DNA from 4 places in the Nakamurella flava genome. Region 3 is predicted to be linked to each of the others. Evidence: riboswitches for the same ligand, from Rfam matches in the RefSeq annotation. Region 3 holds a riboswitch; each other region holds the start of a gene.
What was found. A riboswitch is a leader RNA that binds a small molecule or an ion and turns the genes downstream of it on or off. The one in region 3 is predicted to bind S-adenosylmethionine.

Region 1 (7,470 bases), on a different contig from region 3:
CCTCGAACCGCGCGCTGATGTTCCAGCAGTTGCCGACCGCCGGACTCCCCCCGCAACTGTCGGACTGGACCCAGTACGAGGCGATGGTGGACGACCTGCTGCACACCGGGGTCATCGACGTGTTCAGCGAGCTGCGGTTCGACATCCGCCCGTCCCCGAAGTGGGGCACGATCGAGATCCGTACCTTCGACGGCATCTCGACGGCCAGCGAGATCGGGTCGATCGCCGCGCTCACCCAGTGCCTGGTCGAGTACCTGTCCCGCGAACTGGACGCCGGTCGCGAGATCCCGACCCTGCCCCCGTGGTTCGTCCGGGAGAACAAGTGGCGCGCCGCCCGGTACGGGATGGACGCCATCATCATCCAGAACCGTTCCGGCGACGAGCTTCTTGTCGGTGACGACCTGCGCCGGCTGATCGGCGTGCTGGAACCGGTCGCCGCCGACCTGGACTGCGTGAACGAGCTGCAGGACATCCTGCACATCGTCGAACACGGAGCCAGCTACCAGCGGCAGCTGGCCGTGGCCCGCGCCAACGAGGGCAGCCTCAAGGCCGTCGTCGCCGCGTTGGTCCGGGAACTGCGCGAGGGACACCCGGCGGACTGACCCGCCGGGTCACCCTCGCGCCGGTTCAACGACGCAACGCCCGGGCGGCCAGCGCGTTGCCGAGGAACTGGGCCAGCTGGACCAGCACGATGATGGCCAGCACCGCGATCCAGGTGACCACCCAGTTGAAGCGCTGGTAGCCGTAGGTGATGGCGAAGTTGCCCAGGCCCCCGCCGCCGACCGCGCCGGCCACCGCCGTCATGTCGACCACGGCCACGAAGACGAACGTGTAGCCGAGGATCAGCGGCCCGAGGGCCTCCGGGATGAGCAGGGTGGTGATGATCCGCCACGGACCGGCGCCCATGGCCCGGGCCGCTTCGATCACGCCCGGGTCGATGGTCACCAGGTTCTGCTCGACGATCCGGGAGATGCCGAACGAGGCGGCCAGCGTGAGCGGGAAGATCGCCGCCGCCGTGCCGATCGTCGTCCCCATCGCGGCCAGCGTCAGCGGCCCCACCGCGGTGATGAAGATGATGAACGGGATCGGCCGGACGATGTTGACCAGCACGTTCAGGATGGCGGACGCGGGCCGGTTGGCCAGCAGGCCGCCCCGTCGGGTGGTGTACAGCAGGACGCCGAGCACCAGGCCGAAGAACCCGCCCAGCAGCATGGTGACGGTGACCATCACCAGGGTCTGGACGATGGACGTCGCAAAGACCGGTCCGAGGACGCTCCAGTCCTCGTTCATCCGGTCACCTCCTCCACGGTGGTGACGGTCCGCAGCTCGGCCACCGTCGCGTCGACCGCGGCGTCCGATCCCGACAACGCCAGCGTGATGTTGCCGAACGAGCCGTCCCGCAAGGATGTGATGCCGCCGAAGACGACGTCGAACTCGAGGTCGCTGACCCTGGCCCGGGCGGTCAGCACCCGGCCCAGCTGGTCGCCGGCGGTGACGTCGACCGACACCAGCCGGCCGGGGTAGCTCTGCCGGAGGCGCTCGATGTCCTCGGGTTGCGGACGATCCCGCAGGGCCGATTCCACGAACGCCCGGGTGGTCGCCGCTTTCGGCGCGGAGAACACGTCGTACACGGTGCCCACCTCGATGAGTCGGCCCTTCTCGAGCACGGCGACGCGGTCGGCGATCGCGCGCACCACGTCCATCTCGTGGGTGATGACCACGACGGTGATCCCCAGCTCGGAATTGACCCGGGCCAGGAGCCGGAGCACGTCCTGGGTGGTCTCCGGGTCCAGCGCGCTGGTGGCCTCGTCGGCCAGCAGAATGGCCGGGTTGGTGGCCAGCGCGCGGGCGATGCCGACCCGTTGCTTCTGGCCACCGGAGAGCTGGTCCGGGTAGGCCCAGGCCTTCTCGAGGAGGCCGACGAAATGCAGGAGCTCGGTCACCCGCTCCTTCTGCCTCTCCTTCGACCACCCGGCGACCTTCAGCGGATAGGCGACGTTCCCGAAGACGGTGCGCGAGCGCAGCAGGTTGAACTGCTGGAAGACCATGCCCATGCCGGAGCGGACCGTTCGCAGTTCGCGTTCGGACAACGTGGTGATGTCCGTTCCCTGCACCTGCAGCGAACCCGACGTGACCTTCTCCAGGGCGTTGATCAGCCGCACCAGCGTGCTCTTGCCGGCGCCCGATCCGCCGATGATGGCGAAGATCTCGCCGGCGTCGATGTCGAGCGAGATGGATTGCAGGGCAGTGACAGTTGCCGGACCGGTGCCGAAGGTCTTGCCCACGTCGCGGAACTGGATCAGTGGTGTTGTGGTCATGGTGCCTCCCCGTCTGCCGAGAGCCGGGTCACTGCGCGCTGCGGACGGTGTCCTGGAGCTGGCCCAGGATGGTCTGCAGGTCGGCCTCGGGACGATCGACGATCACGGCCGTGCCCTGCGAGGCCTTCACGACGGCATCGGTCACCGATGGGTCGTGGTAGAGCTCGACGAGCTTGAGGTACGTGGGGTTGGCCTTGTCCGCGTCGCGGGCGACGAACGCGTTGATGTATGGCTCCGCGGCCGGCTTGGACGGATCGTCGTTGTACAGCGCCTTGGACGGATCGAGCTTGGCGTCCAGCGCGAAGTTGTTGTTGACGACCGCGGCGTCGACCGAGGACAACGAGGTCACCGTCTGCTGGGCGTCCACCGGGACCACCGTCACCTTGGAGGCGGCGGTGTCGACGTCGGCCGGGGTCGACAGCACGGTGCCGCCCCCGGTCAGCGAGATGAGACCGGCCTGCTGGAGCACGAGCAGCGCCCGGGCCTGGTTGGTCGGGTCGTTAGGGATGGCCACCTGACCCCCGGCCGGGATCTGGTCAAGCGCGGTGTATCGGTTCGAGTACAGCCCCAGGGGCACGACGACGGTCGAACCGATCGGGGTGAGGGTCTGACCGGCCGAGACGTTGTAGTTGGCGAGGAACAGCAGGTGCTGGAACAGGTTCAGGTCGATCTGCCCCTGGGCGAGCGCCGGGTTGGCCTGGGTGTAGTCGCCGAAATTCACGGTCTGCAGGTCGATGCCGTTCTGGCTGGCCAGGTTCTTCAGGATCGGCCAGTAGTCGGCGCTGGCCTCGGTGGTGCCGACGCGCACCACCGCCTTGTCGTCGCCCGACTTGGTGAGGTTGACGATCAGCAGGGTGGCGGCGACGACGACGGCCACCGCTGAGACGGCGGCGCCGACGAGCAGGCCGCGACGGGACTGACGGCGATCAGGCAGCCGCGGCGGGAGTGAGGGCTGGTCGGGGGTGTCGGATCCGGTGGACATGCGGGTACCTCTCGGGAGCGCCGGGCGCGATCGCCCGGTCGGGTCAGGATGGGAAGCGGCGAGTTCGACTGACTGCGGGCGTCACCACGTCATCTCCGACACACCCGAGGGGTGCGGAAGACTGGTCGCCGCTGATGTCCGTCGCGGAAGTGCAGTGCGCCTGTTCAGTCGCCGGTACAGAGCCGGCCGGGCGTCACGGCGTGGGAGAACAGGGCCGGCGGCGTCAACTGCGACACCCGTGGTTCACGGGGTCGGTCGATCGGGGCACCAGCACGCACCCGGCGACGGTACGGGCTGATTTGACCGATGTTCAACTCCGGACAGCAGATCGTGGGCAACACCACCCCCGACCGTCGCGGATCAGGCGGCTGGCCGGAAATCGTTGCGACGGAATGCGTCTGACGGTGGCGGTCGTCATGCTTCGAGCTTCGAGCACCAGGTTGACCGACCCGCCGCCATGTCTTATGGTCGCGGCAGGTCACGAGTATCAGCGCACAGCCCCGGCTTGCTGATCGGCAACCCTCCGTCCGTGGTGGGGTGCTCCGGGTGAGGACCTGGCCGGTCGAATGATGCCGGCAAGCACGGGCTCCGCGACGGAGCCCCTACCGGACGACGGGAGGGCTCAATCCACCATGACGCGTATCGACGCGACACCACGCGTGTTCGCCGGCCTGTGCGCCTGCTTCCTGGCCGCGGCCAGCGACCGCTCCTGCCGCCGGCACATCGACCTGCAGCGCGTGTCCAGCGCCCTGTGTCCGGCCGGCTGACCCAGCTCTGCGCTGAACCGGTCCCTTCGGCGACCACTTCTGTTGCGCTGCCGGTCTTCTCGGCGCGCTGATCTTGCGTCCTCCCGTGGTGGTCGTCGCCGGCGACCACCACGGCAGCGACCCGTGTCCCGGTCATCGCGTCCGCCACCCGACCCGATGCCTGTCCGTCGCACCCCTTACGGGGCCCGGCCCGAAAGCCGTCATGTCCTCTTCGCTCATCGAGCATCCGGGGGCGTCGCATCCCGATGCCGACCCGCGCTCATCGTCCCTCGACCCGTCGAGCCTGACCGTCGTCCGGTCCCGCCACCCCTGGCGGTGGGCCGCGGCCGCCGGCGCGCTCGTCCTGGTCGCCCAGTTCGTCAACGGTCTCATCACCAACCCCGGCTGGGACTGGCCCGCGTTCGCCGACTACTTCACCGCTCCCGCGGTGCTGCGGGCCCTGTGGCTGACGGTGCAGCTCACCATCTACGGCACCGTGCTCGGTTTCGCGCTCGGTATCGCACTGGCAGCCGCCCGCCTGTCGAAGAACCCGGTGCTGCAGACGATCTCGTGGACCTACGTCTGGGCCTTCCGCTCGATCCCGTTGATCGTGCAACTGCTGTTCTGGTTCAACATCGCCTACCTCTACCAGAGCATCTCGATCGGGGTGCCGTTCGGACCCGGCCTGTTCAGCGTCGACGTCAACTCCACGATCAGTGGGATGGCCGCCGCCGTCATCGGTCTCGGGCTGCACCAGGCCGCCTACTCCGCCGAGATCATCCGCGGCGGCATCCTCTCGGTCGACCCCGGTCAACTGGAGGCGGCGGCCGCGTTGGGCCTGCCCCGCCGGCGGCAGTTCTTCCGCATCGTGCTGCCCCAGGCCATGCGCGGCATCCTGCCGAACGCCGCCAACGAGGTGATCAGCCTGTTCAAGGGCACGTCCATCGTCTCCACCATGGCGATCGCCGAGCTCTTCTACCAGGTGCAGGTCATCTACGGCCGCAACGGGCGGGTCGTCCCGCTGCTCATGGTCGCCACCGTCTGGTACATCGTGCTGACCACGGCCCTGTCGGTCGTCCAGTACTACGTGGAGCGGCACTACGCCAAGGGGGCCGTGCGCACCCTGCCGCCGACTCCCTGGCAGCGCCTGCGCGCTCGGGTGAACGGAGACGCCCGATGAGCGGCCTGTTCGACCGGCTGCGCGGCCGCCGCTCCGGAGCCCCGGCACCGGCCGACTCGGCGGACGCCCTGGAGATCTTCGGTGTGCACAAGTCCTACGGCAAGCTCACCGTGCTGGACGGCATCGACTTGCGGGTTCGACGGGGCGAGGTGGTCGCCATCATCGGACCGTCCGGCTCGGGCAAGTCCACCCTGCTCCGCTGTATCAACCACCTCGAGAAGGTCGACCAGGGTCTGATCCTGGTGGGTGCCGAACCCATCGGCTACCGCCTGCAGGGCACCCGGCTGCACGAACTCTCCGAGCGGGACATCCTGCGTCAACGCGTCAAAGTGGGCTTCGTGTTCCAGAACTTCAACCTCTTCCCGCATCTGACGGTGCTGCAGAACGTCGTCGAGGCGCCGGGCTCCGCGCAACGCCGTCCCCGGGAGGAGGTGCTCGACCGGGCCAGGGAGTTGCTCGCCGCGGTGGGGGTGGCCGACAAGGCCGACGCCTATCCCCGGCAGCTGTCCGGCGGCCAGCAGCAGCGGGTGGCCATCGCCCGGGCGCTGGCTCTGGAGCCCGAGGTCCTGCTCTTCGACGAACCGACCTCGGCCCTGGATCCGGAACTGGTCGGCGAGGTCCTCGCCGTGATCCGGGATCTCGCCGCCCAGGGCCGGACCCTGGTCATCGTCACCCACGAGATCGCCTTCGCCCGGGAGACCGCCGACCGGATCGTCTTCATGGATCAGGGTGTCGTCGTCGAGGAAGGGCCGCCCGCCCAGGTTCTCGACCGTCCCGCCCAGGACCGGACCCGCGCCTTCCTGCAGGCCGTCCTTTGATCCGGGCGCCAGCCCGGCGCCCCCTCTCGACTTCCTCTCCCGCACCCGGGGGCGCGCACCTGCGCCGCCCCCGGTCCTCGGCAATCCCTGTCACCCGCCGCTCCACCCCAACGAAAGGATCCACCATGCTCACCCGACTCCGTCGCGGCGCCGCTGTGACCTCGGCCGTCATGGCCGCGGCTCTGATGCTGGCCGCCTGCGGCGGCGGCTCGTCGACTTCCCCGGCCGCGAGCACCAGTGACGGCACCGCGTCGCCGGCCGCCGCGCAGACCGGCTCGGCGGCGACGTTCAACCTGACGCCGGACCAGAACCGCATCCGCACCGAGAAGGTCGACGCCATCGCCGCTCTCGTCCCCCAGGAGATCCGGGACCGGGGCACGATCCGCATCACCGGATCGGCCGGAACCGCTCCGCCCCTGCGTTTCTACGCCGACGACGACACCACCCTGATCGGCTCCGAGGTCGACTTGGCCGAATTGTTCTCCGACGTCCTGGGCCTGCAGGTGGAGGAAGGGACCGCCGACTGGGCGCAGAACTTCGTCCGCATCGACTCCGGTGAGGCGGACGCCTTCATCTCCAATGTCACCGTCACCGAGGAACGCAAGGAGAAGTACGACTTCGCCACCTACCGGCAGGACACCCTCGGTCTGGAAAGCCGCGCGGACGATCCGTGGACGGTGTCCGGTCGCAAGGACCTCGCCGGCAAGGTGATCGCCGTCGGATCGGGCACCAACCAGGAGAAGCTGCTGGTCGACTGGAACGAGGCGAACGTGGCGGACGGTCTCGCGCCGATCGACATCAAGTACTTCCAGAACTCGACCGACTACTACCTGGCCCTGTCGTCGGGCCGCATCGACGGGTATCTCGGGCCGAACCCGACCGCGCAGTTCCACGCGGCCAGCACCGGCGAGACCACGGTGATCGGCACCTTCTCCGGTGCCGGAGACGCCCTGCAGGGCGAGATCGCCGTGCTGTCCCTCAAGGGCAACGGGCTGGCGCAGGCGTACGCCGCCGCGATCAACCACACCATCGAGAACGGGACCTATCAGCAGGTTCTCGACCGTTGGCAGCTCGGCAGCGAGGCCGTCGACAAGTCCGAGATCAACCCGCCGGGTCTGCCCAAGACCGGCTGAACCCCCAGGCGCCGTGCAAGGACACCGCCGGTCCAGCCCCTCGCGGGCCGGGTCGGCGGTGTCGGCGGTTGCTTCCGGAACGAACCAGCGCCGGGTAGTTTGCCGCGGGTGACAACACTGAGTGCCGTGTGGTCGTTCATCCTCGTTGTGGGCCTGCTGACCGTCACCCCAGGGTTGGACACCGCCCTGATCGTGCGCACGGCGGCAACCGGACACCCGCGGCGCGCCTGGGGCGTCGTCACCGGCATTCAGACCGGCACCCTGATCTGGGGGGTCGCTACATCGCTGGGCAT
Region 2 (7,470 bases), on a different contig from region 3:
GCACGTCGCGGACCGGCTTGACGAACGGCAGCGGGCCGATGGTCTCGGGGTCGGCGGCGACGTCGAACAACGGGGTGAAGCCGGCGGCCAGGTAGAGCGCGCGGGCCTCCGGCTGGCGGGGTCCCGTCGTCAGGTAGAGCTGCCGGTAGCCGAGCGATCCGGCGGTACGGTCCAGTTCGGCGAGGACCCGCCGGCCCAGTCCGCGCCGTCGGTGCCCGGAGGCGGTCCACATGCGCTTGACCTCGGCGGTGTCGGCGTCGCGGCGGCGCAGCGCCCCACCGGCGACCGGGACACCGTTCTCCAGCAACAGCAGGAAAGCGCCGTGGGGCGAACGGAAGTCGCTGACCGGCACCTCGGTGAGCAACGAGTTCGGGGTGTCCCGGCCGTAACGGGAGCCGTACTCGACGCGCAGGTCGGTCAGCAGCGGGGCGAGCCGGGGATCGTCGGGATCCAGGGTCAGGACCGTCAGGTCACCCGATCCGGCCACCGGCGACACCGGCGGCCCGGCCGGTCGATCCACCCGGATGGGCACCTCGGCCGCCAGGGCCGGCCCCCCGGCTGGTGGTGTGAGCGTGGCCAGGAACTCGGTGACGACCTGGGCCAGAGGGCCGGCGGACGCCGCGTCGACCAGCACTCCCCCGTCCGGCCAGTGGCGGACATGGGGCGATGGCACGAACCAGCCCGGAGCCACCGACGCGCCGAGCACCGACAGCACCGGCCGCAGCGCGTAGTCGACCGACAGCACGTGCGCCGTGGACCCGCCGGTGGCGATCGGCAACACCGCCTTGCCCCGCAGCCCGAACTGCGGGACGACATCGAGGAACACCTTGAGCAAGCCGGCGTACGACGCCTGGTAGATCGGCGTGGCCACCACCAACGCGTCGGCCTCCCGGACCTGTTCCAGCGCGACGGAGATGGCCGGGTCGGTGACGTCCGCGGCCAGCAGCGCCGACGGCGGCAGATCACGCAACCGGAGCGTGTCGACCCGGTGCCCGGCGCCGGTCAGCCGGCGGTTGACCGTGCTCAGGACGGCGAACGTGCTCGAGCCGGGTTGCGGGCTGGCGGAGATGCTCAGGATGCGGGCCACGATGGCTCCTTTGCGAGCCACGTGTGCGGGTTCAGCACACCGGCCGGGTCGAAGACGGATTTGAGACGTCGCTGCAGGTCCACCACCGGCGCCCCGAGTTCCTGTTCCAGCCAGCGGCGTTTGGTGATGCCGACCCCGTGTTCGCCGGTGATGGTGCCGCCCAGGGCCAGGGCCGCGCGGACCAGGTCGTCCGCGGCCCGCTCCAGCGCGAGTGGCGGCTCGGACTCCCCCGTGACGCGGGGCAGCGTGAACGCCGGGTGCAGGTTCCCGTCGCCGGCGTGCGCGACGACCGACGTGCTCACGCCGTGCGCGGCGCCGATCCGTTCGATCCGCTCGAGCAACGGGCCCATCGCCGATCGGGGCACGGCGACGTCCTCGCCGACGAACCACAACCGCTCGTCCAGCACCCGTCCGCTGCGGCGCAGCTCGAAGTACCGATCGGCCTCGGCCCCCTCGGGCAGGTCGACATCGGCGCCCAGGTCGACGAGAGCCCCGGCCAGCGCGGCGATCTCGGCATCGGCACCGAGGCCGTCGGTCTGCACCAGCAGCAGCGCCGATCCGTACTCGGCCAGGTCGGTGCCCTGGCCCTCGTCGATGGCTCGCAGCGTGCCGGCGTCCAGCAGTTCGAGCACGCTCGGCGTGACGCCCTGGGCCAGGGCGACGAGCACACCCGCGGCGGCCGCCGCGGCGGACGGGAACCAGGCGGCCAGCGTGCGGGTGCGGGCGGGCCGGGGACGCAGCCGCACGGTGGCCTCGACGACCACGCCGAGGGTGCCCTCCGAGCCGACGAACAGCCCGGTCAGATCGAAGCCGGCCACGCCCTTGATGGTGCGGTGACCGACCGGCAGCACGGTGCCGTCGGCCAGGACCGCCGTCAGGGCCAGCACCGACTCGCGGGTCACGCCGTACTTCACGCAGTGCAGACCGCCGGCGTTGGTCGCGATGTTGCCGCCGATGGTCGATTGCCGCCAGCTGGCCGGGTCGGGGGCGTAGGTCAGCCCGTGCTCGGCCGCGGCGGCGTCCAGGTCGGCGGTCACCACCCCGGCCTGCACGACCGCGACCTGGTCGGCCGGGTCGATCTGCAGGATCCGGTTCAACCGCTCGGTGGACAGCACGAGGGAGCCGTCGGGTGCGCTGGCCCCTCCGGAGAGGCCGGTGCCGGCGCCCCGGGGCACCACCACGGTGCCGGTGGCCGACGCGAGCCGCAGGGTCGCGGCGACGCCGGCGGTCGTCCACGGTCGGACCAGGGCGAGTGGCCGGCCGGGCAATCGGTGACCGGACCGGTCGGTGGCGACGCGATCGAGATCATCGTCGCCGGTGAAGACCTCACCGTCGGACAGCTCGTCGCGCAGCCGGGTCAACAGGTGCGCCCGGTGGGCGTCACGGTCGGCGGGCCGGGCCGACGACCGGTGATCCAGGATGGACACGCTCATCAGGAATGCACCCCCAAGTGGGCCAGCAGTTCGGCCCGCAGCGCGACGACCCGGGGGTCGGCCACGTCCCGCGGGCGGGGGAGGTCGACGACGACCTCATGGGCGATGACGCCGTCCCGCATCACCAGGACCCGGTCGGCGAGCCGGACCGACTCCTCGACGTCGTGCGTGACCAGCAGCACGGCGCAGCGGTGAACGGTCCACAGGTCGGCGACCAGCGCCTGGGCGGTGAGCCGGGTCAGGGCGTCGAGCGCCGAGAACGGTTCGTCGAGCAGCAGCAGGTCGGGTTCGCGGACCAGCGCGCGGGCCAGTGACGCCCGCTGCGCCTCACCCCCGGACAGCACCTTGGGCCAGACGTCGCTGCGGTGGCTCAGACCGACCTCGGCCAGGGCCGCCTCAGCCCGGGCGCGGTCCGGCCGGCCGGGCAGGCCGAGGACGACGTTGCGCCAGACCTTCTTCCACGGCAGCAGCCGGGGCGCCTGGAACGCGACGGCCCGCCGGTCCGCGACCTCGACTCGACCGCTGATCTCGGTGTCCAGGCCGGCCAGCACCCGCAGCAGGGTGCTCTTGCCGCAGCCGCTGGCCCCCAGCAGGGCGACGAACTCCCCCGGCGCGATGTCCAGGTGCAGGTCGTCGATCACCCGGCGGTCACCGAACGTCTTGGTCAGGCCGGTGACCCGGGCGGCGCTCAGGCTCCGGTGAAGGTCGGTCGCCATGCCAGCAACACCCTTTCCAGAAGGCGGACGAAGACGTCCGCGAGCAGCCCGAGGACCGCGTACAGCACGAGGCACAGCACGATGGTGTCGGTCTCGAAGAACTCGCGGGCGTTGTTGATGAGGAAGCCGATACCCGTGGTGGCGTTGATGGTCTCGGCGAAGACGAGGATCAGCCAGGACACCCCGATCGAATACCGCAGACCGACCAGGCCGGACGGCACCGCGGACGGCAGGATGACGTGCCGGATCAGGCCGAAGCGGCGCAGCCCGACGGTGCGGCCCGCCTCGATGAGGGCGGGGTCGGTGCCGCGGATCCCAGCGAACAGGTTGAGGTAGAGCGGGAAGAACACACCGAGAGCGATGAGGATCAGTTTCGGTTCGTCGCCGATGCCGAACCAGATGATCAGCAGCGGGATGAGCCCGATGACCGGGACGGTGCGGAGCATCTGGATCGGGGCGTCGAGAATGTCCTCACCCAGCCGGAACAGGCCCGACAGCAGGGCGATGACGACGGCGGCGGTGACGCCGATGGCCAGTCCCAGTCCGACCCGTTCGGCCGACGCGGCGATGGCCCGGGGCAGCTCGCCGGAGGACCACAGCTCGCGGGCCTTGACCAGCACGTCCTGCGGTGCGGCCAGGGTGGTCCGCGGCAGCAGGCCGGACGCACTGGCCACCGCCCAGCCGATCACCAGCACCAGGGGGCTGATCGTCTTGACCACCCAGCGCGGCACGGCGGGGCGGCCGCCCCGGCGACGGGTGTGGCCGGCGACCACCGTGGTGGCCACCGTCCGTGCCGGCCCGGAAGCCGGCTCGGCCGGCCGTTGCGCGGTGATGACACCGGCGCCGACCTGTCCGGTGACCGGCCGCACAATCGCGTCAGCCGGCATCGGAGGCCGCCTGAATCGCCTGAAGGCCCTGGTCGTACTCGGTGGTCCAGTACTGGCCGATGTCGACGGTGGCGGTGAGAATGCCGGCCTGTACGAAGGTGTCGACGATCTTCCGCTGGGAGGCGATGGCCTGCGCCGAGGTCGGGACGAAGTGGCTGGGGCGTTGCTGTTCCCCGTCCACGAAGACCTGCCGAGCCTGCTCGACGGGCTGCTTGGTCTCCCGGGCGATCACCGCGGCCCAGTCGTCAGGGTGGGACCGGGCCCAGGCGAAGCCCTTCTCGAGTCGGTCGTAGAAGTCCAGGATCGCCGCCTTGGTCGCCGGGTCGGCGTTGGTGGCCGGCCGGGTGACGTACAGGAAGTTGCCGGACAGGATGTCGCGCGCGTCGACCAGCGTGGTGGCGCCCTTGGCGTGGGCCGTGATGACCGCGTTGCCGTAGGAGGCGAGCGCATCGACCTGCCCGGACAGCAGCGCGGCCAGACCGTCGCTGGTGGACAGCGGGACGGCCTCGATGTCCGACCACTGCAGCCCGGCGGCGGCGACCGACTGGTACAGGAAGTAGTGCGCGGTGGTGTTCTGGACGTACGCGACCTTGCGGCCCTTGAGCTGCTCGACCGAGGCGATGGTGCTCCCCTCGGGAACCACCACCTCCTGGGTCAGGGTGTTGCCCTGCCGCACGGCCGAGATGGTCAGCGAGCCGGGACCACCGGACTGGGCGGCGAAGATCGGCGGGATCTCGCTGGCGCTGGCCAGATCGATGGCGTCGGCCCCCAGCGCCTCCAACTGCAGGTTGCCGCCCTGGAACAGGCTGAACTCGGTGCGATACGGGGTGTCGGCCAGTCCGGCGCTCTGCAGCAGCAGCTCCTGCTGCTTCCAGCCGGTCTCCCCGACCCGCAGCGTGACCGCGGACAGGTCGGTGCCCGTGCCGGCGACGGTCGCCGACGGAGCCGACGTGGTCGATCCCGTCGCGGCAATGCTGCCGCCACCGCAGGCGGCCAGGGTCATCACCAGACCCAGTGCGGCGGCGGTGGCCGCGGTGGTGGAGGCGAGGCGCCGCCGGAGCGAGCGTCTGGTCATGGGAGGGCCTTTCGAAGAATTGTCGCCCGAGGGTCGAGGTGCTCGGGCGTCGCCGAGGCGAGGGGAAAACACCGACGGCGATGGCCGGTGCGGTGGTCCGTCGACGGTGACGGTCCTGCGGGAAGGTCGGACCGGAGGTGCGCGGCGTCCCGGATGCGGCCGCCCCGCCCAGATGGCCGGCCGCGGCGGCGATGTGCGCCGGGGACGCACTCTGCGCGAGGGGACGTCGATGCCGACCGGGCCGCGCGTTGATCAGCGATCCGCGGAGCGGACCACCGTCGGGGACGCGGGAGGGACCGTCAGCGGCCGACAGCGGCCGGGCGGCGACGGATCAGTGGGTGCCGGGAACCGAGGTCGTGGTCAGCGACAACAGAGCGCGCTGGAGACGCGCTGCAGATCGACGTGACGTCGCTGCACGGACAGCACGGACACGACCCGGCGCTGCGCCGGCTGGTCGTTCGTGGTCGTCATGCGTTCGGTTCTTCCCTGAGGGGCCCGGTGGAACGGGCCGCGCGCTTGCCGGCATCTCGTCGATGCCGACCAGGTCCTCACCCGGAGCACCCCGCCGCGATGGGAGGGTTGCCGTCCAACAAGCCGGGGCTGTGCGCTGGAACTCGTGACCTGCGATCAAGGTAGATCACCGCTGCGATGCGGTCAAACATCTGTGGCCCCCGTCAGCGTGAGACAGACCACGCTGACCGACATCTCGCCTCGGGTGGTGGACGGCCGGCGGGAATACGCCCGCCCTCATCGACCGAGTGACCGGATGATCATCGATATACCGAGAGGGTCTGCACGCCGTGGTGTTTCGCCCGCCCTGCCGCGGGTATCTGCATCCCAGGCGCTGGCTTTGGGTCCATGACCTTCCCTGCCGGGCGGTGGAGCACTCTCGGGCAGCGCCGCCCTCTTCGGCTCAGCCGATCCCGGCCATGCGCGCGGCGTGCCGGTTGTGCTCGGCCACGACCGGCTCCATGTCGACGGTGACCACCCGGCCCTCCTGCACCAGCACCCGGCCGTCGACCACCGTCCAGTTCGCCCGCTGGGGCGCGCAGAACACCGCGGCGGCCACCGGGTCGGCCAGGCCACCGGCGAAGTCGATGGTGTTCAGGTCGAGCGTGAAGAAGTCGGCCCGCTTGCCGACCGTCAGGGCGCCGATGTCGGTGCGTCCCAGCAGTCGCGCACCGCCCAGCGTCCCCAGTTCGAGCACCTGCCGGGCGGTGACCCATTCGTGCGCCCGCAGCGGGTGCGAGGTGGGCAGCAGACTCGCCGGGCCCTCCGGTGGGCGCAGACCCATCCGCAGCCGCGCCAGCAACATGGCCTGCCGCACTTCGGCCAGCATGTTGGAACTGTCGTTGCTGGCCGAACCGTCGACGCCCAGGCCGACCGGCACTCCGGCGTCCAGGTACTTCTTCACCGGCGCGATGCCCGACGCGAGCCGCATGTTGGACGACGGGCAGTGGCAGGCGCCCGTCCCGGTCGCCGCGAACAGGGCGATCTCGGTGTCGTCGACGTGGATGGCATGCGCGTACCAGACGTCGTCGCCCACCCAGTCGAGCTCCTGCATGTAGGCCACCGGCCGCAGGCCGTGGTGCTGCAGGGTGAACAGTTCCTCGTCGAGGGTCTCGGCCAGGTGGGTGTGCAGCCGCACCCCGTGCCGGCGGGCGAGCTCGGCCGAGTCCCGCATCAGCTGCGAGGTCACCGAGAACGGCGAGCACGGGGCCAGCACGATCTGCGTCATCGACCCCGGCCGCGGGTCGTGGTGCGCGGCGATGACCCGTTCGCAGTCGGCCAGGATCGCGTCCTCGTCCTCCACGCAGGAGTCCGGCGGCAGGCCGCCCTGCGACTCCCCCAGCGACATGCTCCCGCGGGACACCGCGAACCGGATACCCAGCTCGGCGGCCGCGCCGATCTGGTCGTCGACCCGGCAGCCGTTCTGGAAGACGTAGGCGTGGTCGAACAGCGTGGTGCACCCGGACAGGGCGAGCTCCGCACCGCCGACGAGGGTGGCGGTCCGGGCAGCCTCCGGGGTGCGGGAACCCCAGATCTCGTAGTGGGCCCGCAACCACGGGAAGAGATTGGTGTTCTGCCCGGCGGGCAGGTTGCGGGTCAGCACCTGGTCGAGGTGGTGATGCCCGTTGACCAGCCCGGGCAGCAGCAGCTGATCGGTGAGATCGATGACCTGGTCGGCGGTCTCGGGAAGCTCCGTAGTGGGCCCGACCTGCTCGATGACGCCGTCGCGGACGAAGAGACCGCCGTCGGGGATCTCCCGGCG
Region 3 (7,470 bases):
CATCTGGCTGCTGTTCGGCAACTTCTTCCTGCTGGGCCTCGGCCTGGGGCTGAACATGCAGACCCTGATGATCGCCGTCCAAAACGCGGCCCCGGCCAAGGACATGGGCGTCTCGACCTCGTCGGCCACGTTCTTCCGTCAGCTCGGCGGCACGCTGGGGGTGGCCGTGTTCATCTCGCTGCTGTTCAACGCCTGGCCGACGAACATCGTCAGCTCGGTCGCCACGGCCGGCAGCAACCCCTCGTTCCAGCAGGCCATCGGGGCGGCCGTCGCCGATCCGAATAGCGGCAGCCACGGGGTGGCCACCGCGCTGGCCGCGGCCGGCCAGGGTGACCTGAGCGGGATGGAGTCGATCGGTTCCAGCCTGACCAACAACTCCTCGTTCCTGTCGACGCTGGACCCGGCCATCGCCCGGCCGTTCCAGGAGGCGTTCGTCACCTCCGCACAGATCGTCTACCTGTGCGCCGCGATCCTGGCCGCGCTGGCCTTCGTCGTCGTGCTGCTGATGAAGGAGATGCCGCTGCGCACCATGTCGGCCATCCAGGAACGGATGACCGAGGACGCCTCGATCGCCGCGGAGACCCTCACGGTCGCCGAGCCGATGGAGGCCGATCAGGCTGCCCCGACCAAGAGCCTGGCCGGCTCGAACGGTCACACCGACGGTGCCGTCCCGGCCGGCGTCTCGAACGGCACGGTCCTGAACGGGACCCCGGTCAACGGCTCCGCGAATGGCCACCATGGTCGGCACGCCGGCTCGGCCGCCACCGAGGCCCCGGTCCCCGTGCGGCGCGGCCGCCACGCGGCGCCGGACGATGAAGACGACGTCGCCACCGCCGGCTCCGCCGGTCGCCACGGCGCCTGACGCACCACCCGAACGGCCCCGATCCTCCGCGCGAGGGTCGGGGCCGTTCGTCGTCCCAGCGCGATCGGCGTCCGGCAGCGTTCTTCCCGTCCACACCGGGCCCGGTGCTCCATCGCCCGGCGCGCGGCTCAGCCGGTCAACCGCCCGACGGCGATCGAGGTGGCCTCGTCGGGCTTGCGGCCCCCCTGCCAGTAGAAGCCGGTCGGTTGGCCCTGTGCGTCGACGGCGAGCCCGATCGAGCCGGTCCCGAGCCCGGTGGCGCCGTTGGTCCGGCTGTCGTCGGCGTGCGGTGAGGTCGTCGAGTCGATGATCTGCAGCCGGTAGGCACCGCTGATCGTGGGGTCGGGTTCCGGGACGGTCGCGGCGATCATGACGTGCCCGGTGTCGCGGGACTGCGTGTCCGGGCTGACGAGCCAGGCCACGATGTCGCCGGGGCGGATCTCCGGGACCGTCGGCACCCGGGTCCAGTGCGCGTCACCGGCGCCGAGGCGCGAGAAGAAGCCCTCGAAGTCCTGGGCCAGGGCTCGGCCCGCGGAGGCCGTGGTCGGGATCTCGGCCAGCGCCGCCGGCGAGACCTGCGTGAGCGTGTAGTCGATGAAACCGGAGCAGTCGTAGTCATACCGGCCGGCGGCGGCGTCCACCGCCGTCTCGTGCTGGTAGTCGCTCTGCCGCATCCCGCTGAGCTGGGTCTGGGCGGAGGCCAGCAGGGCCGCCGTTCCCGCCGTGGCCGGCGATGCGGTGGTACTCGACGTCGACGGGGTGGGCTCGGCGACCGACGACGCGGCCGGCTCGGCACTCGGGGTCCCGGTCGAGCTGGTGGCCCTGCCCGCGCCACAGGCCGGCAGCACGGCGAGAACGAGCGCTGTCAGCGCAATCCAAGACGCCGCCCCTGTGGTGGAGGACGCCGTCGACCGATTCATGAGCCGGAGTAGATCACCGGCCCGGTGCACCGACGCGGCCGATCACCGGATCGAGATCGCCCGCCGGTCGCGGCGGGCCCCGCCCGATGGTCGAACGGGAACGCCGCGCCCGACGGGCGGCAGCCTCAAAGCCAGGGCGCGAGTGCCGGCAGCGGCCGGTCGTCGTCGGCCGGCACCGGCCGTCCGTCGACGACGACGTACTCGACGCGCGGTCCGTGGGCGGCGATCTCGGCGACGGCCGCGATCAGTCGCTCGGCGTGTTCGGTGGTGGAACCGAGGCCGACGGAGACCCGGACGGCCTGTCCCGGTCCGGTGCCGTCGGAGCAGCCGGCCGCCCCGAGCAGCCGGCGGACCAGCGGGTGTGCGCAGAAGGCGCCGTCCCGGACGCCGATGCCGTGTTCGGCCGACAGCGCCGCGGCGACGATGGAGGCGGGCACCCCGGCGACGGTGAAGGTGACGACACCGATGGAGTCGGCGGCGCCGCTGAACAGGGTGTGCACCGACACCCCGTCGATGGCCGCCAGCCCGGCCCGGATGGTGTCGGTCAGCGCCGCCTCGGCCTGCTCGCGGGCCGTCGCGTCGGAGGTGGCGAGGGCGTGGCAGGCAGTGGCCAGGGCGACGGCGCCGGCGACGTTGGGCGAGCCGGCCTCGTGCCGTTCCGGGCCGGTCTTGTAGACGGTGCCGGTCTCGGAGACCGTCGCGGTGGCGCCGCCGCCGATCAGGTACGGCGGGGCGGCGTCGAGCCAGTCCGAGCGCCCGACGAGCACGCCCGCCCCGTACGGCGCGTAGAGCTTGTGGCCGGAGACCGCGACGTAGTCGACGCCCAGCTCGGCGATGGAGAACCGGCGGTGCGGGGCGAGTTGGGCGGCGTCCAGGGCGATCCGGGCGCCCCGGGCCTTGGCGACCCGGGCCAGCTCGGCCACCGGCCACAGCTCGCCCGTCACGTTGGAGGCGCCGGTGATGACGACGAGGGCCGGGCCGGGTGCCCGACGCCGCAGGGCGTCGTCGACCGCGCCGACCGCGAGTTCGGGCAGCGCCGGGACGGGCAGGCGGACGACGGTGCGCCCATCGATGCCGTCCTGACGCTCCCAGGGCAGGAGCGCCGCATGGTGCTCGGACTCGAACACGACCACGGTGGTGCGGCGAGGAATGCTGTGCGCCAACAGGTTCAGCGAATCGGTGGTGTTGCGCGTGAAGATCACGGTGTCGTCGGCGCGACCGCCGACGAACGCGCGGACCGGCTCACGGGCGCCTTCGTAGAGCGCCGTGGACAGCTTGGAGTGCCAGCCGGCGCCGCGGTGGACGCTGGCGTACCCGGCGATGCTGCGCTCGACCGCTTCGTGCACGACGCGCAGCGCCGGGGCCGACGCGGCGTGATCGAGGTTGGCGTAGGCGATCTCGCCCCCGCCGACCAGCGGCACGAGGGCGTCCTGGCCGACGATGTCGAGCCCGGGGGCATGGGGGTGGGTGACGGTGGGGCGGTCGGCGCACGCGGTGGCGGCGTCGGCGAACCGGGGGAGGGGCCGGTGGGTGAGGGCGGCCAGCAGGTCAGGACGTCCGGCCAGGTCGAAGGAGGAGTCGACGAGAGTCATCGGGGTGCTCCGCAGGTACTCGGGGGCCACCCGTCGGGGAAAGGCCCGCGCTTGCCGGGGCGCCCTTCGCGCCCGGCCAGGTCTTCACCCGGGGCACCCCACCGCGGAAGGAGGGTTGCCGGTCAGCAAGCCGGGGCTATCTGCTGACACTCATGACCTACGCCGGGGACGATAGCACCGGGTCCGTGGCGGCCGGGACAGGGTGTGGCCCGGGTCACATGGTGGTGCCGGGGTCCCGGGCCGGACCGTGGACGGTGGATGCTCCCGGCCCGGAGATGACCGTTCCGACGATGGTGTTGGGCGGTACCGACCCGCCGGTGATCGGCGTGGTGCGGGCGTCCGGGGCGTCCTCGGCCGGCGGTCGGCGGACCAGAGCGGCCATGACGACGAGCCCGAGGACGGCGATCCCGCTCATCGCCAGGAAGGTGACGGCGGCTGCGGTGTCGGAGGCGTGCAGCGCCGGGATGAGATAGCGCTGCAGGTCGGGGTCGAAGCTGTTGTAGTTCAGGCCGGTCTGCTCGGCGGCCTGCATGCTGTCCCGGAACCGATCGGCGGTGTCACCCGGCAGGTCCTGCCCGGCCCGTTCGACGTTGTCGAGCAGGTTGGAGACGTAGACGGTGTGGAACAGCGCGTACAGCAGCGCGATGCCGACGGCCCCGCCGCCCTGTTCGGCGGTGGCGGAGACGCCGGAGGCCTGACCGTCGTCGCTGTCCGGGATCGAGTCGAGGCTGACCGGGTCGTTCACGGTCAGGGTGATGGCCAACCCGATGCCGTAGAGCAGGAGGCCGGGCAGCAGCGCGAGGTAGGTGTCGTGGCCGACGCCGATCGCCAGGGCCACCCCGGACAGCGCGATGCAGGCGAAGCCGGCCATCAGGGGCGGCCGGCCGCCGGCCTTGTCGTACCAGCGTCCGGCCAAGGGGGCGAGCGCGATCATCGGCAGGGTGGTGGGGATCAGCGCGAGCCCCGCCAGCGCCGGGTCCATGCCCAGGTTGAGGATCAGGATGAGCGGCAGGATGACGCCCAGGCCCATCTCGCAGACTCCGGCCAGGCCCTGGGACAGGGTGGCGCCCAGGTAGTTCCGGTGCCGGCGGAGCAGCGTGAAACTCATCAGCGGGTTCTTCGCGGCCCGTTCCCGGCGGACGAACAGCACCGCGGAGACGACGCAGACGACCAGCGGAACGACGACCCCGGGGGACGTCCAGCCCCAGACCGTGGTCTGGGCCAGCCCGAACACCAGGCCGACCAGGATGAGGCTGAGCAGCCCGGCGCCGGTGAAGTCGATGTGCGCCTTGCCCGTGCGGGGCTGATCGGCCGGGACCGATCGCAGCGTGGCCAGCACGGTCAGGATCAGTAGCGGGACGTTGACCAGCAGCACGGCCCGCCAGCTCAGCGTGGAGGTCAGGACGCCGCCGATGGTCGGGCCGAGCGCCCCGGCGACGGCGGCGACTCCGCCCATGGTGCCCAGCGCCCGTCCCCGCGCGCTCTTGGGGTAGGCGGCGCTGACGATGGCGACCGAGGCGGGCAGCATCAGCGCGCCGCCGACGCCCTGGACGACCCGGGCGAGCAGCAGGATGCCGAACGTCGGCGCGAACCCGGCCAGTGTGGAGGCGCCGCCGAACAGCACGCTGCCGATGAGGAAGATGCGCCGCAGGCCGAGCAGGTCGCCCAACCGCCCGCCGAGGACCAGGAGGCCGGCCAGTGGCAGCAGGCTGCCGTTGAGCACCCACTGGACGAGGGCGGACCCGATACCGAACGAGTCCATGATGTCGGGCAGCGCCAGCGGGACCGCGGTCTGGTCGACCAGGATCATCGCGTTCGCCAGGGTCATGGCGACGAGGACCAGCGTGGGGGAGGCCGAACGACCGGAGCCGGACCCGGGGTCCGCAGAGGAGGCTGCCACTGCTGAACGGTAAGGGGAGTGGGCCCGGCCCGACAGTGGAAAGCCGGAAGGGAGGACGCCGGGCACCCGAGCGGGTGACGCCGGCAGAGAGATGATGCTGGTGGCCAGGGCCGGGATCGAACCGGCGACCTTCCGCTTTTCAGGCGGACGCTCGTACCAACTGAGCTACCTGGCCGAGAAAGGGCCGGCTTCACCGAAGTGAAACCGGCCCCTCTGGCGACCCCGACGGGACTTGAACCCGCGACCTCCGCCGTGACAGGGCGGCGCGCTAACCAACTGCGCCACGGGGCCTTGGCTGTGCGGCTCCGAGACCTTACCAGTCTCACAACCGCGGTACTGCGTACCCCCAACGGGATTCGAACCCGTGCTACCGCCTTGAAAGGGCAGCGTCCTAGGCCGCTAGACGATGGGGGCTGGGATCTGACACCCAGCTCCAACGGCTGTCCGTTGGGAGCTCAGAGAGCATACGACACGGGGTCGGCCACTTCCAAAACGGCGGCCGCGGGGTCCGCCCGCGGGCGTCGTGCGCGCCCGGCTGCCGCCCGGTCCCCGCCGCACGATCAGGTGGCACCGCCCCGTTGACCTGCGGTGTCGCGCGGTCGGACCCGCAGTATTCCGAGATCCATCAGAGCGAGGAGTACAGCATGGCCATGGTCCGACCGCCCGTCACCCGACCCCTGGCGGCCGCCGCCTGTGCGGTGGTGTTGTCGCTGACCGCGGGGTGTGTCGGCGGTGCGTCGCGGGCCGACGGCACCTCGGCGTCCCCCACCGGCACGACGGCCTCCGCCGCCGGGTCCACCGCGACCTCGCCGTCGACCCCCGGGGGGCCGGCCACCAGCCTCGCCCGTGGGCAGCTGTTGACCGACGCGCCCCTGACCGGAGCGGCGGCGCTGCCCAGCGCGGCCCGCAATGCGCTCATCACCTACGTGTCCCAGGGACCGGACGGGCGCCCCGTCGTCGTGTCCGGCACCGTCTCCACGCCCGCGGGCAACCCGCCCGAGGGCGGCTGGCCGGTGCTGAACTGGGCCCACGGCACGACCGGGTGGGCCGACACCTGCGCGCCCTCTCTGGATACCGCCGACGGCCCGGAGCACGACTATCTGGGCGGTGTCTCCGACGTCATCGACACCTGGGTGTCCAAGGGCTACGCCGTCGTCCGCACCGACTATGTCGGTCTGGGGACGCCCGGCGGTCATCCCTACCTCGACGGGGGCTCGGAGGCCGACGCCGTGATCGACATCCTGCGCGCGGCCCGTCAGCTCGATCCGTCCATCGGTGCCCGGTGGGTGGTGGCCGGACACAGTCAGGGCGGGCAGGCCACCCTGTTCACCGCGGCCGAAGCCGCTGCGCAGGCCCCTGATCTGCCGCTGCTGGGTGCGGTGGCCATCGCGCCGGGCGGCGTCCACGTCGGCGACGCCGTCGCCGGCCTGGCGTCGGGTCAGGGATCCGAGGCGCTCGAGGCGTTCCTGCCGGTGATCCTGCTGGGTGCGCAGTCGGCGGGGGTGGACGTCGTCCCCGATCAGGTCCTCGCCGATCAGGCGTTGCCCGGGCTCGCCGTCGGCCGCGCCCAGTGCCTCGGGCAGGGCCGGGACATCGCCGCCGTCCCCCTCGATGCGTACCTGCGACCCGGTGCCGACCTGACCGGGGTGGTCGACTACCTGGACCAGCAGGATCCACGCAACGTGACCCCTCGGGTGCCGGTGATGGTCGCCCAGGGCACCGCCGACACGGTGGTTCCCCCGGCGGGAACCCAGGAGCTGGTGCAGAAGTACTGCGCCGCGGGTCTGGACGTGGACCTTCGGCAGTACGACGGCCAGGATCACCGCGGTGCCGTCACCGCCTCCAAGGACGACGCCCAGCAGTACGTCGCGGCCCTCTTCGCGGGGTCGACGCCCTCGTCCACCTGCGGCAGCTGAGACGAGGACGGATCACGGAAGGGGCGGTCGACACGGTCGACCGCCCCTTCGCCGTGCTCAGCCCTGCATGTCCTCCAGCTGACGGCCCTTGGTCTCCTGCACCCACTTGCTGACGAAGAAGAACGACAGCAGGGCGAACAGCGCGTACAGGCCGTACGCGACCCCGAGGCTGAGGTCCTTGAGGTACGGGAAGCTGACGGTGATGAGCCAGTTGGCGACCCACTGGCCGCCGGCGGCCAGGGACAGCGCCGCCGCGCGCATCCGGTTCGGGAACATCTCG
Region 4 (7,470 bases), on a different contig from region 3:
CACGGCTCGCATCCCGCCCATCGACCCGCCGACGACGGTGTGGAACCGCTCGATGCCCAGGTGGTCGGCGAAGGCGACCTCGGCGGCCACCTGGTCGCGGACGGTGATCCGCGGGAATCGCGATCCCCACGGCCGGCCGTCCGGCGCCGGGGACGACGGGCCGGTGGTCCCCCGGCAGCCGCCCAGCACGTTGGCGGCCAGGACGTAGAGCCGGTCGGTGTCCAGCGGGGCGCCGGGGCCGATCAACCCGTCCCACCAGCCCGGGGTCGGCTGCTGGGGTCCGGCCGGCCCGACGACGTGGCTGTCCCCGGTCAACGCGTGCAGCACCAGCACGGCGTTGTCGCGCCGGGCGTTCAGGCGCCCCCACTGCTCGTAGGCCACGGTGAGGGCGGGCAGCGTGGTGCCGTCCTCGACCGTCAGTCGGCCGAGATCGGCGAACCAGCGGTCGGTCCCGGCGTCCGGTCGGTCGGCCGGGCGACCGCCGGTCACCGGCCCGACGGCGACCACGGGGTCGCCACCGGACCGATGCACCGACGTCATCGCCGAGGTCGGTCTGTCCACGGACCGGTCAGTCCTGCTTGGCCGCCCGGAAGCCGGCCTCCAGGTCGGCGAGGATGTCGTCGATCCCCTCGATGCCGACGGCCAACCGGATCAGGCCCGGGGTGACACCGGTGGTCAGCTGCTCCTCCGGGCTGAGCTGGCCGTGCGTGGTCGACGCCGGGTGGATGACCAGCGAGCGGACGTCACCGATGTTGGCCAGGTTGGTGAACAGCTCGAGCGCGTCGCTGAACGCCGCGCCGGCCGCCACCCCGCCCTTGATCTCGAAGGAGACGATGGGCCCGCCGCCCCGGGGGGCGTACTTGCGCTGCAGGTGGTTCCACCGGCTGGACTCCAACGCCGGGTAGGACACCGACTCGACCTCAGGCCGGTCGGCCAGCCAGCGGGCCACCGCCTCGGCGTTGGCGTTGTGCCGCTCGACCCGCAGCGACAGCGTCTCGATGCCCTGCGAGATGAGGAACGCGTTGAACGGCGAGATGGCCGGGCCGACGTCGCGGAGCAGCTGCAGCCGGGCCTTGAAGATGAACGCCACGTTGGCCTTGAACAGGCCCTCCGGGCCGAGGTCGCGCCCCCAGACCAGGTTGTTGTAGCTGGGGTCGGGGTTGTTGAAGCCGGGGAAGCGCCCCGGGTCGGCCTGCCAGTCGAAGTTCCCCGAGTCGACGATGACGCCGCCGATCGCGGTGCCGTGCCCGCCCAGGTACTTGGTCGCCGACTGGACGACGATGTCGGCGCCGTGCTCGATCGGCCGGATCAGCCAGGGCGTGGGCACCGTGTTGTCGACGATCAGCGGCACCCCGGCCTCATGGGCGACGCCCGCGACCCCGGCGATGTCGAGCACGTCGAGCAGGGGGTTGGAGATGGTCTCGCCGTACAGCGCCTTGGTGTTGGGCTTGATCGCGGCCCGCCAGGACTCGAGATCGTCCGGATCGTCGACGAAGTCGACGGTGATGCCGAGCTTGGGCAGCGTGTAGTGGAACAGGTTGTAGGTGCCGCCGTAGAGACGCGGCGAGGAAACGACATGGTCGCCGGCCTGGGCGATGGTGAGGATGGCGACGCTCTCGGCGGCCTGCCCGGACGCGAGCAGCAGCGCCCCTACCCCACCCTCCAGGGAGGCGATGCGATCCTCGACCACGGCCTGGGTCGGGTTCATGATCCGGGTGTAGATGTTGCCGAGTTCCTCGAGCGCGAACAGCTTGCGGCCGTGCTCGGACGAGTCGAAGGCGTACGACGTCGTCTGGTAGATCGGCAGCGCCCGCGCCTTGGTGGTGGGGTCGGGCTGCTGGCCGGCATGGATCTGACGCGTGTCGAAGGACCAGTTGGTGCTCATCGGGGATGCACTCCTGCCGAGACAGGGACCGGTCCCTGGTCGGATGACCTCTGGGGTCCCGGTCCGCGCTTGCGAACCGCCACCGCAGCGGCCCGCCTGGTCGTCACCCGGGGCACCCCCACCGCGGAAGGAGGGTTGCCGCCCAGCCGGCCGGGGCCTGTGGCTGGGACTCAAGACCGTGCCCGGAGTGTAACGGCGATGTGTCGCCGCCGTTCGGCCGGGTGGGTGAACGTCCGACCTCGCCGTCGTGACGGTTGTGAGATGGGCCGCGATCCGCGGCCGCGGCACCGAACCCCGCGCCCGGCCGGGCCAGACTGGACGGCATGTCCCCCCGCGCCCTGGTCACCGCGTTCCGCGTCGTCTCCATCGCCGAGGCCGTCTCCTGGACGGGCCTGCTCATTGGCATGTACTTCAAGTGGATCGCCGGGACGACCGAGGTCGGGGTCAAGGTCTTCGGCCCGATCCACGGCGGGATCTTCGTGGCCTACGTCGTCGTGGCGCTGCTGACCGCTCGGGCCCAGCGCTGGACCTGGATCACCACCGGCCTCGCCCTGGTCGCGTCGATCCCCCCGTTCTTCACCCTGTGGTTCGAGCGGTGGGCGCTGCGCACCGGCCGACTGGACCCGCAGCGGGCCCTGCGCACGGCCGGCTGAGCCCGGTACGTCAGGCCGACCCGCTGATCACTCCGACGATCAGCACCGCGTTGAGGGCGACGATCGCCGCCGCGATCAGCCAGCCGAGCACCCGGACCGGGCGTCCGCTGACCGAACCCTCCATCACCGTCGCGTCGCCGGTCAGCCGCAGCAGCGGCACGAGCACGAACGGCAGCCCGAACGAGAGCACCACCTGCGACAGGATCAGCACGGTCGTCGGGTCGGCACCGACGGCGAGCAGCACCAGGGCGGGCGCGAGGGTCACGGCCCGCCGGACGAACAGGTTGATCCGGCGGCGCAGCAGACCCTCCATGATCGCGCTCCCGGCGTAACAGCCGACCGATGTCGAGGCCAGGCCGGAGGCGAGCAGGCCGAGCCCGAACAGCACCCCGATGCCGGTGCCCAGCGTGGCGCTGACCGCGGCGTGCGCGCCCTCGATGGTGTCGACGTCGTCCCGTCCACGCAGGGCCGAGGCGGCCAGCAGCAGCATCGAGATGTTGACCGCACCGGCGAGCAGCATGGCCAGGACGACATCGAGCCGAGTGGCCCGCAGCAGCCGGGTGCGCGCCGGCCCGGCCGGGGTCCGCTGGTCCCCCGCTCCGAACCGGTCCCGGGTGAGTGCCGAGTGGAGGTAGACCACGTGCGGCATGACGGTGGCGCCGAGCATGGCCGCCGCCAGCAGCACCGATCCCAGGCCGTCGAAGCGGGGCACCAGTCCGGCGGCCACCTCCGCCGGGTCGGGTGGGGCGACGAAGAGCCCGGACACGAAGCCGATGGCGATGACGAGCAGGAACGCCGTGATGACGCGTTCGAACGGCCGCTGGCCGCCGCGGTCCTGCACGGCCAGCAGCCCCAGGGACACGACGCCCGAGATGAGACCGCCCAGCACCAGTGGGACGTCGAACAGCAGGTACAGCGCCACCGCTCCGCCGATCACCTCGGCCAGGTCGGTGGCCATCGCGACGGCCTCGGCCTGCGCCCAGTAGGCCAACCGGCCCGGGGTGCGCAGCCGGCGGCCGAGCAGCTGCGGCAGGGACGCGCCGGTGACGATGCCGAGCGACGCCGAGAGGTACTGGACCAGACCGGCCGCCGCGGTCGCGACGACCAGCACCCAGGTCAGCAGGTAGCCGTACGACGCCCCGGCCGACAGGTTCGCGGCGACGTTGCCCGGGTCGACGTAGGCGACCGCGGCCACGAACGCGGGGCCGAGCGCCGACCGCAGGGCCAGACGCGAGCGTCGCAGGCGTGAACCGGGTACCGCCGCGCTGGAGGCACCGGGCAGGGTGTCGCGGGTCCGCGAGCGCTCGGTGTCGGCCGCCGCCCGGCTCGCGTGTCGGTCCTCCACCGGTCCCGCTTCTCCGTTCCGCTCGATCCGCTGTTCGACGCTGCCCCGGTCGCCCGGCGCGGCCCCCCGATGGGGCAGCATGCCATCGTGAGTTCCCTCCCCGTCGCCCGCACACCAGATCCGTCGCTCGCCCCGCCGCTGCGCTGGGGGGTACTCGCGCCGGGCCGTATCGCGGCCGGCTTCACGGAGGCGCTGCACCGCCACACCCGGCAGCGGGTGGTGGCCGTCGGTTCCCGGTCGGCCGAGCGGGCGGCCGCCTTCGCCCACCGGTTCGGCATCGCCCGCTCCCACGGCTCCTACCAGGCACTGGTGCAGGACTCGCAGGTCGATGCGGTCTATGTGGCCTCCCCGCACAGCGAGCACCACGCGCAGGCCCTGCTGGCGATCGCCGCCGGCAAACCGGTACTGGTGGAGAAGGCGTTCACCCGCAACGCCCGCGAGGCCCGGGAGGTCGTCGATGCGGCCGCCACGGCGGGGGTGCTGGTGATGGAGGCGATGTGGACGCGGTTCCTGCCGCAGACCGACGTCCTCGGACAGCTGCTGGCCGACGGGGCCCTCGGCGAGGTGACGACCGTGCTGGCCGACCACGGTCAGTACTTCACCCCGGACCCGACGGACCGGTTGTTCGATCCGCACCTGGCCGGCGGGGCCCTGCTCGACCTCGGCGTGTACCCGCTGTCCCTGGCCTCGTTCGTCCTCGGGGTGCCCGGGACACATCCTCCGGTGGACGACGCCCCGGGCGTCGTCGCGGTCGGCACGCGCACGGAGACGGGTGTCGACGCCCAGGTCTCCCTGGTGCTGAGCGCAGGCCGCGCGCAGGCCTGCCTGTCGACGACGTTGCTGGCCGTCACGCCGACCACGGCCGCGGTCTGTGGAACGGCGGGCCGGGTGGAGTTCACCGGCCCGTTCTATGCCCCCGCGACGATGACGCTCTGGCCCACCGGATCCGACGACCCGCTGGTGCGGCCGGCCGACGACCTGCCGGGGTCGGGCGGGATGGCCTACGAGGCGGCGCATTTCGCGACGCTGGTGGACGGCGGCGCGACCGTGTCGCCGCTGTTGCCGCCGTCGGAGTCGGTCGCCGTACTCGAGCTGATCGACGAGGTGCGTCGGCGGCTCGGGGTGGTCTACCCGGGCGAGTGATCGCCCTGCAACCGGGAGGCCTGGGTGCGGGCGACGGCCCGGAGTTCCGACTCCGGATCGTCTCCCGCCGCCCCGGCCCGCGCGGCGATGCGGTAGAGCCGCTCGCCGACCGAGTCGCCGGTGGGCAGATCGAGGGGTAGACCGTGCCGGGCCGTCCGGGCGCCGATCTTGCCGGCCAGTGCGGCGGCGGGTTGGCCGAGCGCCACGCCGTCCAGCGGACCGGACCGGCCGGGTTCGGCCGTCTTGAGTTCGTCCCAGCGGCGCTGCTGGTCCGCGGCCGTGTGCAGCCGTTCCCGTTCGGTGGGGTCGGCGAAGACGTGCGGGTGCCGGCGGACCAGCTTGTCGACCAGATCGCCGGCGACGTCGTCGATGTCGAAACCGCCCTGTTCCGCGGGGGTCTCGGCGGCGATGCGGGCGTGGAAGAGGACCTGCAGCAGGACGTCGCCGAGTTCCTCACGGACGGCGGCGGCGTCGCCCCGTTCGATGGCGTCGACGAGCTCGTAGCACTCTTCGACCAGGTAGCGGAGCAGGGTCGCGGGCGTCTGCTCGGCATCCCACGGGCAGCCGCCGGGGGAACGCAACCGGTCCATCACCGCGATGGCGTCGAGCAGGGTGTGACCCGCCGGGGGCTGCTCGGCGGGGTTGCCGACGATCGCCGGGGCGAGGGGTGGGAAGCGGTCGGTCACAAGCCGTCCCCGACCGGGATCACGGCGACGGACAGGGGATCCCAGGCGCCGATCCTCGGGTTGACGGTGACCCCCACCTGCTCGGCCGTGGGGGCGAGCAACAGGGCGCCGAGGTCGAAGATGGCCGACAACTGCTGGCTGGGGCCGCCGCCGGCCCCCTGGGAGGCCGCGGCCAGGTCGTCGGCGGTCAACCGGCCCGGCTGCTCCTGCCGGCTGGTGATCCGCAGGACGGCGACCCCGCCGTCCGCGGCCGGAGCGAGGATGACGTCGCCGACCGCGGCGTGGTAGACGCCGAGCGCTCCGAGGGCCGGCCGCGTGGTGAGCTGGAACTGCTGGCGCACCGGGTTGCTGGACGTGGAAACCTCGGTGTCGACGACGTCGGGCTGGCTGAGCCAGCGTGTCCGGGTGGCCACCGCGGCCGCCCGGTCGGCGACCAGGACGCCGTCGACGCCGACGGACACGTCGGTGACGGCCGCTCCCTCGGCGGGCAGCGCGGCGAACCATCGCTCGAGGAGCAGCAGGTCCCGGACGGCGCGCCGGCCGACGTCGCCGGACCCGCCGGTGGCGGACGCCGACTGGGCCAGGGCGGTGCTGACCTCCTGCTCGGAGACGGTGATGCCGGCCCGGGCGGCCGCCTGCTCGAGCAACTGGGAGCGGATCGCCGACGTCGCCTGGCCGCGGTTGTAGTACGCGGTCTCGACGGGACCGGGCCCGGTGGTCGGGGAGGTGGCGCCGGCCTGGATGGCGGTGACCGCGCTGGCTGCGGCGGCGAACACGTCCGCTTCCGAGATCGCGACGTCACCCACCTCGGCCGCCGCGGATGGCGGTGGCGTGGCACAGGAGGCCAGGACGGGCAGAACGAAAAGCGTCCCGGCCAGTGCCGCGAGCAGTCGACGCGGCACCCGTGACCGTCCGCAACCGGGCCGCGCCGCACCGGTCGCCTTCTGGCGGTAACTCACCCACGAAAGACTGCCACACGGCCCCGGAGTCCTCGGGACGTGGTGCGGCCTGCTGCCCGGAAGAGAGCTTTCCTCAGCATTACTCATGCGCATAGCGTCATCAATACGTGACTCGTAGTAAGGCAGGCCGATGCCCCTCTCTCGCCGTCGTTTCCTGTCCGTCGCCTCGGCCACCGCCGGGCTGACGGTGGCCTCTCTCGCGGGTCCACGGTCGGCGCTGGCCGCGGGTTCGTCGTTCACCGTCGCGGTCATCCCGGACACCCAGCAGGAGGTCTTCGGATCGGACCGCCGCTTCGGCCAGCGCACCCGGTGGCTGGCCGACAACCGCTCGGCCCTCGGCCTGGCCTTCGTCGCCCACACCGGGGACGTCGTGAACTGGGACACCCCCGACCACTCCCAGTACGCCGTCGCCAGCCAGGCGTTCGAGAACCTCGACCGGGCCGGCATCGGTTGGCTGCCCAGCATCGGCAACCACGACACCGCCGCGGTCGGGGTCGGCGGCAGCGCCGCGGACCCCCGCCGTACGCGCGCCCTGGTCCGCGACACCACCACCTTCAACGACTACTTCCCGACCTCCCGGATGCGCTCCCTGAGCGGGACGTTCGAGAACGGGAAGATCGACAACGCCTACTCCACCTTCACCGCCGGCGGCGCGCAGTGGATGCTGCTGAGCCTGGAACTCTGGCCGCGCGCCGCGGCGGTGGCCTGGGCCGACGCGGTGCTGGCGGCCCATCCCCGCCACAACGTCATCCTGTCCACCCACAGCCACCTGAACGGCGACGGCACCGTCTACGGCCGC

Region 1: another riboswitch for S-adenosylmethionine. It lies ahead of FDO65_RS23035 (putative leader peptide); the one in region 3 lies ahead of FDO65_RS13105 (aminotransferase class V-fold PLP-dependent enzyme).
Region 2: another riboswitch for S-adenosylmethionine. It lies ahead of FDO65_RS23215 (putative leader peptide); the one in region 3 lies ahead of FDO65_RS13105 (aminotransferase class V-fold PLP-dependent enzyme).
Region 4: another riboswitch for S-adenosylmethionine. It lies ahead of FDO65_RS09095 (bifunctional o-acetylhomoserine/o-acetylserine sulfhydrylase); the one in region 3 lies ahead of FDO65_RS13105 (aminotransferase class V-fold PLP-dependent enzyme).

What each region holds. Positions count from the first base shown of each region.
Region 1 is NZ_SZZH01000001.1:906,243-913,712, reverse strand. It holds gene FDO65_RS04120 (glutamate--cysteine ligase) at 1-602, shown strand, start outside; gene FDO65_RS04115 (methionine ABC transporter permease) at 628-1,290, opposite strand; gene FDO65_RS04110 (methionine ABC transporter ATP-binding protein) at 1,287-2,318, opposite strand; gene FDO65_RS04105 (MetQ/NlpA family ABC transporter substrate-binding protein) at 2,347-3,300, opposite strand; SAM riboswitch class IV at 3,777-3,888, shown strand; gene FDO65_RS23035 (putative leader peptide) at 3,933-4,067, shown strand; gene FDO65_RS04100 (amino acid ABC transporter permease) at 4,270-5,226, shown strand; gene FDO65_RS04095 (amino acid ABC transporter ATP-binding protein) at 5,223-6,044, shown strand; gene FDO65_RS04090 (ABC transporter substrate-binding protein) at 6,170-7,177, shown strand; gene FDO65_RS04085 (LysE family translocator) at 7,286-7,470, shown strand, end outside.
Region 2 is NZ_SZZH01000001.1:890,038-897,507, reverse strand. It holds gene ssuE (NADPH-dependent FMN reductase) at 1-1,087, opposite strand, end outside; gene FDO65_RS04040 (FAD-binding oxidoreductase) at 1,072-2,520, opposite strand; gene FDO65_RS04035 (ABC transporter ATP-binding protein) at 2,520-3,236, opposite strand; gene FDO65_RS04030 (ABC transporter permease) at 3,209-4,123, opposite strand; gene FDO65_RS04025 (ABC transporter substrate-binding protein) at 4,113-5,198, opposite strand; gene FDO65_RS23215 (putative leader peptide) at 5,559-5,669, opposite strand; SAM riboswitch class IV at 5,706-5,820, opposite strand; gene FDO65_RS04020 (8-oxoguanine deaminase) at 6,112-7,470, opposite strand, start outside.
Region 3 is NZ_SZZH01000003.1:291,617-299,086, forward strand. It holds gene FDO65_RS13095 (MDR family MFS transporter) at 1-862, shown strand, start outside; gene FDO65_RS13100 (hypothetical protein) at 991-1,782, opposite strand; gene FDO65_RS13105 (aminotransferase class V-fold PLP-dependent enzyme) at 1,908-3,374, opposite strand; SAM riboswitch class IV at 3,417-3,532, opposite strand; gene FDO65_RS13110 (MFS transporter) at 3,589-5,274, opposite strand; tRNA gene FDO65_RS13115 (tRNA-Phe) at 5,373-5,449, opposite strand; tRNA gene FDO65_RS13120 (tRNA-Asp) at 5,489-5,565, opposite strand; tRNA gene FDO65_RS13125 (tRNA-Glu) at 5,616-5,688, opposite strand; gene FDO65_RS13130 (alpha/beta hydrolase family protein) at 5,919-7,190, shown strand; gene FDO65_RS13135 (sugar porter family MFS transporter) at 7,248-7,470, opposite strand, start outside.
Region 4 is NZ_SZZH01000001.1:2,017,149-2,024,618, forward strand. It holds gene metX (homoserine O-acetyltransferase MetX) at 1-561, opposite strand, end outside; gene FDO65_RS09095 (bifunctional o-acetylhomoserine/o-acetylserine sulfhydrylase) at 569-1,885, opposite strand; SAM riboswitch class IV at 1,946-2,063, opposite strand; gene FDO65_RS09100 (DUF3817 domain-containing protein) at 2,209-2,538, shown strand; gene FDO65_RS09105 (Nramp family divalent metal transporter) at 2,549-3,964, opposite strand; gene FDO65_RS09110 (Gfo/Idh/MocA family protein) at 3,953-5,026, shown strand; partial or broken gene FDO65_RS09115 (nucleoside triphosphate pyrophosphohydrolase) at 5,032-5,706, opposite strand; gene FDO65_RS09120 (SurA N-terminal domain-containing protein) at 5,709-6,671, opposite strand; gene FDO65_RS09125 (metallophosphoesterase) at 6,802-7,470, shown strand, end outside.